3 regions of the Methylobacterium sp. CM6244 genome follow, and region 3 is predicted to be linked to each of the others. Evidence: predicted binding sites of a transcription regulator. Region 3 holds the regulator's gene; each other region holds the start of a gene.

Region 1 (2,268 bases), 1.3 Mb from region 3:
TGCCCTCGGCTCCGATCAGAACAGCGCCGGGACGAACATATCCTGCGGAACTGGCTGGCGGGCGTAATCCTCGTGGCGCATGCGCTCGGGCAGATGCACCGGCGGGTGCTCCACGTCGCCATAGGGGATCTGCGTGAGGAGATGGCTGATGCAGTTGAGGCGGGCCTTCTTCTTGTCCACGGCCTCGACCACCCACCACGGCGCCTCGGGAATGTGCGTGCGGGCGAGCATCACTTCCTTCGCCTTGGTATAATCCTCCCAACGGCGACGGGATTCGACGTCCATCGGTGAGAGCTTCCACTGCTTCAGGGGATCGTGGATGCGCATGTTGAAGCGCAGTTCCTGCTCCTGATCGGTGATCGAGAACCAGTATTTCAACACGATGATGCCGGACCGTACCAACATGCGTTCGAATTCCGGCGCGGACTGGAAGAACTCTTCGTACTGGTCCGGCGTGCAGAACCCCATCACGCGCTCGACGCCGGCGCGATTGTACCAGGAGCGGTCGAACAGCACGATCTCGCCGCCCGCCGGCAGATGCGCGACGTAGCGCTGGAAATACCATTGCGTGCGCTCGCGCTCGCTGGGAGCCGGAAGCGCGGCAACGCGACAGACGCGCGGATTGAGACGCTGGGTGATGCGCTTGATGGCCCCGCCCTTACCAGCCGAATCTCGCCCTTCGAAGATCACGACCACGCGGAGCTTCTGGGCCTGGACCCAATCCTGCAGACGAACCAGCTCGTGTTGGAGCCGAAACAGCTCACGGAAATAGACTCGCCGGTCCATGCTGGGCGGACGCGGGCTTGCATCGATTTCGCTAACCAGTCGCTCAAGGCGCTCGTCTTCTAGTTCCATCTCCAATTCTTCATCGAAGTCGTCGGCCATCTCTCGACGAATAGCCTCGATATCGAAAGGACGAGTCCCGGCGCGCGTGCCGTCCATAACATTGCCTTCCTGATGAATGGGAATGATCCAGGCCCTTGGATCACAACTGCATGACAGTAAGGAGACCTCCTCGGCGACGGCAACGAGCTCCCTAGAGCCTGTATTGGCCTGCATTCTCATGCGGGATTGTCGAGGGCATTTTTGGCCGGGAGGACGGCGACGCAAGCGAGCCGTCTGGTTGCGACATCCAGGGCGTTCGGCACGTTGTCGGTGCGGGCCGCCCCAATGGCGAAGCCCACCGAAGATTCATTCAACGTCTCGGCGCTGTTCCAGCACGACATCCTTCGACAAGCTCAAGATGAGGGCAGCTCTGATCCGGCGGCTTCTCGATGGCGGGGTGGCGCGTGCCCTGGATCAAGCACCAATCCTGGCAGCGCTCGACCGTGAGGCGCCGTCGAATTTGGCAGAGTGCAGGCTGGACAATCTCTTTTTGCCGTCATCAAGGGCAGCCAGCGCAACGCGATCCTGCACGTTCGCTGAAGCCAGGACATGCCCTTCGGCATCGATCAACGCCACGCGTTTGTGCCCGGCCAGCTTCTGGGTGCCATCCTAGCCGCGCAGCCCTGCACGCCAATGCAGGTGACGCTTTTCTCCGGGCTACGACGAAACTTCGCGGCTACACACAACCTCTCTGTTTCAAACATTCGTCCGGTTTCGGATTTCATCCGTTCTGCGCCGCCACTCCAGACGGTGAACTATCCCCGCGTGCCCCAGCGTACGCCCATCCGGCTCGGGGCCGCCGCATCGGGGCCGATCGGGGGACCGCTCGGCCGGGCGACCGGCGGGGAGGACGGCTCTGCGGCCTCCTCCTCTGAGGCGGTGAAGGCCTCCTTCGAGAACTGGCCCGCCTTGCGGAAGGTCCAGAGGTAGCCGGGCACGATGGCGGCCATCGCGGTGGGCAGGATGCCGAGCCCGTCCAGCGTGCGGCCTTCCGCCTTGGCGGCTTCCGAGACTACGTTGTCGGTCTGGAGCAGCGTGACCTGGTCGCGGGTGAGCTTGAGGCTGTCCGGCAGCAGGCCGAGGCTCAGCGTGTCCACGGTCTCGATCACGCGGGCCTGCAGCATGGCGATGGGCTTGGGCAGGTCGACGACGAGGCGGCGGCGGCGGGTGGTCTTCAGCATGTAGCGGACGAGGCCGTCGAGGGTCTCGACCTCCGGGCCGCCGAGTTCGTAGACGCGGCCGGCCTCGGCCTGCCCGTCCACCGCGCGGGCCACGGCCTCGGCCACATCGCCGACGAAGACCGGCTGGAAGCGCGTCTCGGCTCCGGCGAGGGGGAGGACCGGGAGCACGCGGGCGAGCGACGCGAAACGGTTGAAGAAGCTG
Region 2 (2,268 bases), 340 kb from region 3:
GCACTACGATCAACCTGCAGAACGCCAAGGATACCTTCGCCACGGTGTCGGGGACAAAGGGGAACGATGTCATCAGGGCCGGCGTGGGTGACACGGTGATCGATGGCGGCACCGGTAACGACAAGCTGTATGCAGGTGGGGGAGCTGAGACCTTCACTTTCGAAATGAATTTCGGGAAGGATAACGTCTATGGTTTTGCGAAGGGCTTCGATCATTTCGACGTGTCGGCCCTCGTGAGCAGCTTCGAGGATATCAACCTTACTATGTTAAACGGGGGGGCGGACACTCTTGTCACGTTCGATGATGTTGGTCTTGGCAACAGTATCATCCTGAGAGATGTTGCTAAGGGATCCTTGAGTGGGGCGGACTTTGGACTACTGATCTAGTAGTATGTCGGTAATTTACTTCTAGAGGGTAGTCTGAATCGTCTTACGAAATGAGGATGCAGGACGGGGCGGAACGAAGCTAACGGAAGAGGCGTCCAGCGATGGCCTGCCGCACGCTGGACGCGAATGGCGACGATAAAGACCTCGGACGACGCGGCGTTATTTTCCGCCCAGTCCGACGAACCTCGGCGAAGTGCAGATGCTGCCGGCAAGCACAGGCGATGTTCATCATCACTGCATGCCCTTCCACGAGCGCTTGGCCCAGCAAGGCCCGCCGAAGAATGTCGCGCACGCGGCCGTGATGCGAAGGCGACTTGTGACGCTCAGCGCGATCCCTCGCGAATGCACGTCATGATGGCCAATCACGGCTCGACCATCGACGTCGTCGCCCCGCCCCGTCCCTGCGAGTCGTCTGAACCATCGGGAGAATACGATGGCAGCAGACGCGCCTCGTCGTCATCACAGTGTCGCCCAGCCTTGCGATCCAGCGCGATAGTGAGCCGGTATTTTGCCGGCCATGTTCGCCGCGAACGCATTATGCAGCATCTTCTCATTGAGGAATCGTCCCTCCCGGGGCTGATCTTCGCCCTCGCCTTCGACACGGATGGACGGGGACGCCAGGTTGCGCTGGGGGACGAGCTTCCTTCCCTCGGTGACCCGGAACACGGCTTCGTTTGGCTTCATGTCGATCTCGTCGATGCGCGGACCGAGGCGCTGATCCTTGAGGGACGCCTTGGCCCGCCCCGTCTCGCCGCCGCAACCTTCGCCCGCGACGAGCATCAGCGTGTCGTCGTCGATGGCCCTCATGCCGGCTTCGTCATCGCCGACCGGGAACGCGCTTTCGACGGGTCGTCGAGCGAAGAGCCGAACGGCCGCCTCCATTGCGTTCTCGGTCCAGGCTATCTGGTCAGTGGCCGTCGCCATGCCACGGCCTGCGCGGTCGCCGCCCGCGACGCGGTCCTGTCCGGTACCCTCGTTCCCGGCCCGGCAAAGCTGCTGGAGCGCTTCGTCGGCAGCACCATCGCATCGCTCAATGCCACGTCCGATCGCCTGTCTTCCTCCCTCGATGCCATCGAGGACGACATGCTCGACGAGGCCAAGGCCGACGATGCCAGGCCGTTGGGACCGATCCGCCGCCAATCCGTGCGCTCCCACCGTCAACTCGCCGGCTTACGCGCGGTGTTCCACCGGCTCGAGGATGAGGCCGCCATGGAGGGCGACCAATTGCCGGAAGCCGTCGGCGCCATGGCGGCGCGTGTGGTCCAGCGCCTCGATTCGCTCCACCGGGACATGCATGTCCTGTCCGAGCGCAGCCGGCTTCTCCAGGACGAGATCGCCGCCCGCACGACCGCGCTGACCAATCGCCAGCTCTTCACCCTCTCCATCCTCACGGCCCTGTTTCTGCCGCCCACCCTGGTCACGGGCGTCTTCGGCATGAACACCAAGGGCCTGTTCTTTTCCGAATCCGACAGCGGCTCCATGATCGCACTGATCATTGGCGCGCTCGCGGCGCTGGCCGTCTATGTCGTCATCCGCCGGCTCAATCTCGCCGGCCGGCCTGGTTGATCCCGAACGCGAACGCGCCCACACACCCTCGATTCATCCGACCACCGGAGCCTTCCCCCGCATGGACTTCTTTCGCCGCTTCACCGTGCTCATGTGCGCGCCTAACTTCGACCCGGACGACCTCGAGGGCGTGCGCGTCCAGCAGATCATCGGCTCTGTGGAGAAGCTCGGCTTCGAAGTGGTCCGCGCCCGCCGCGTGGAGGACGCGGCCATTGCGGTCCAGACCGATGCCGCCATCGGCTGCATGGTGGTGGATTGGGGCAAGCGCGGCCTCGACGGCAAAGCGGCTGCCCTCATCAACCTGATGCGGAAGCGC
Region 3 (2,268 bases):
CACCGGTCCCGATCCTATGCGATGCGGGCTGCCAGGGGCGGCCTCGGTCGAGGAGTGCGAGCATGCCCAACCACATCGTCAGTTCCTACGACACGGAACTGGAAAACCTGCGCCGCTCGATTTCCGAGATGGGCGGGATCGCCGAGAAGATGATGACCGATTCCGGCAATGCCCTGGTGCGCCGGGACGTGCCCCTGGCGCAGGCTGTCATCGCCGCCGACAAGCGTCTCGACGCGATCCAGCACGAGGTCGAGGAGCGGGCGATCCTGCTCATCGCCAAGCGCCAGCCGCTGTCCATCGACCTGCGCGAGACGGTATCGGCGATCCGCGTGTCGAACGATCTCGAGCGGATCGGCGACCTGTCCAAGAACGTCGCCAAGCGTGTGGTCGCCATCGCCGATCAGATCCAGCCGCAGAAGATCGTCATCGGCGTCCAGCATATGGGCGATCTGGTGCAGGAGCAGCTGAAGGACGTCCTCGACGCCTATGGCAGCCAGGACGTGAAGGCCGCCCTCGACGTGTGGGAGCGCGACGATTCCATCGACGCCCTCTACAACTCGCTCTTCCGCGAGCTGCTGACCTACATGATGGAAGATCCGCGCAACATCTCGTTCTGCACGCATCTCCTGTTCTGCGCCAAGAACATCGAGCGGATCGGCGATCACACCACCAACATCGCCGAGACGATCCATTATCTCGTCACCGGCACGAACGAGCTCGCCGAGCGGGACCGCCCGAAGAACGACGCGTCGAACTACGCCACCGTGTCGATGCCCGCCAGCGCCTGATCGCTGCCCCTGCCGGCCGCTCCAGCACACGCTCGGCGCGGCCGTCGCGTCCATCCGGGACGGTCGCCATCACCCTGAAAACATCCGCATGAACACGCGCATCCTGATCGTCGAGGACGAGGAGGCCCTCACTCTCCTCCTCCGCTACAACCTGGAAGCGGAGGGCTTCGTCGTCGATTCCGCCGCGCGGGGCGACGAGGCCGATCTGCGCCTTCAGGAGCAGGTTCCCGATCTCGTCCTGCTCGATTGGATGATGCCCGGCCTGTCCGGCATCGAGCTGTGCCGCCGCATCCGCGCACGGCGGGAGACCGAGCGGCTGCCGGTGATCATGCTGACGGCGCGGGGCGAGGAGGGCGACCGCATCCGCGGCCTCGGCACCGGCGCCGACGATTACATCGTCAAGCCGTTCTCGGTGCCGGAGCTCCTCGCGCGGGTGCGTGCGCTCCTGCGCCGGGCCAAGCCGACCCATGTGTCGGACCTGCTGGTGGCCGGCAATATCGAACTCGACCGGGTCAGCCACCGCATCCGCCGGCAGGGCCGCGAGATCCATCTTGGGCCCACCGAGTTCAAGCTCCTCGAATTCCTGATGCAGAGCCCCGGCCGCGTGTTCTCGCGCGAGCAGCTGCTCGACGGGGTCTGGGGCCACGACGTCTATATCGACGAGCGCACGGTGGACGTCCATGTGGGCCGCCTGCGCAAGGCGATCAACCGCCCGCGCCAGAGCGACCCGATCCGCACCGTGCGCGGCTCCGGCTATTCCTTCGACGAGATGTTCTCCACGGACGAGTGAGGCCACGGCCGGCTTCTCGCCGCTCCGTCCGGAACGAGCATCCCCATCGTGACGATGGTGGGTGGCCTTGCCCGCGGGCGATCCTCGCGAACCGATGCCATTCCGGCCGCCACGAGATATCGCGTTCGATCTCGGACGTCTGTCCGTTCCGGCATGTGCTCGCCCCCGGAGGGGGCAGGCATTCACCCATCTGGCGGGCAGAATAAGCCCTCTTCCTTCCAGGGGAGGGGGAACGGTCACGCCTGTCGAATCCTCCTGAATAAGGGGAACAGTCGTCAGGCAGATGTCTGAATCCGTCAGCCCTGGGGGCGTAAATCCGACGTTTGGTGCCCGCTGCCGGGTCTACTTTCGGCCCAACGTCGACGGATCCTGCGGCCGCCGCCATCCGCTGAAAGCGGACATTGATCATGGGCGGAAACGACCGCTCCACTATGCGGTTTATCCGCTTTCGACGTCGCTACGTCACCTTGTCAGGTGACGTCGGGCTTCAGCACCCGCGTGTCATACCAACCGAGACGACGGTCATCGGCGGATCGCAAGGTGAGTTGAGCGACCGGAGCCCCGACTTCACGATCGACCAAGCGAGACCGGCGATCGGTCGGCTCATAGAGATGAGCCTCCCCCCATTGTCGAAGCGCGACGATGACGAGGAAAAGGCCGCGCCCCTTCTCCGTCAGGACGTATTCCCGG

Evidence for each region. The regulator PhoB, encoded in region 3, activates phosphate uptake and scavenging genes when phosphate is short. The targets are predictions, from matches to a motif close to TGTCATNNANCTGTCAT.
Region 1: a site for PhoB is predicted at 985-1,001, ahead of ppk2 (polyphosphate kinase 2). Genes of this name have one in related genera too.
Region 2: a site for PhoB is predicted at 841-857, ahead of ACYQML_RS02565 (CorA family divalent cation transporter). Genes of this name have one in related genera too.

Annotation. Positions count from the first base shown of each region.
Region 1 covers NZ_CM139247.1:1,468,904-1,471,171, forward strand. Annotated here, with positions in the region: gene ppk2 (polyphosphate kinase 2) at 16-942, opposite strand; gene ACYQML_RS06800 (hypothetical protein) at 1,300-1,461, opposite strand; gene ACYQML_RS06805 (complex I NDUFA9 subunit family protein) at 1,641-2,268, opposite strand, start outside.
Region 2 covers NZ_CM139247.1:545,411-547,678, reverse strand. Annotated here, with positions in the region: gene ACYQML_RS02570 (M10 family metallopeptidase C-terminal domain-containing protein) at 1-386, shown strand, start outside; gene ACYQML_RS02565 (CorA family divalent cation transporter) at 924-1,952, shown strand; gene ACYQML_RS02560 (Orn/Lys/Arg family decarboxylase) at 2,014-2,268, shown strand, end outside.
Region 3 covers NZ_CM139247.1:206,078-208,345, reverse strand. Annotated here, with positions in the region: gene phoU (phosphate signaling complex protein PhoU) at 63-788, shown strand; gene phoB (phosphate regulon transcriptional regulator PhoB) at 877-1,578, shown strand; gene ACYQML_RS00980 (winged helix-turn-helix transcriptional regulator) at 2,049-2,268, opposite strand, start outside.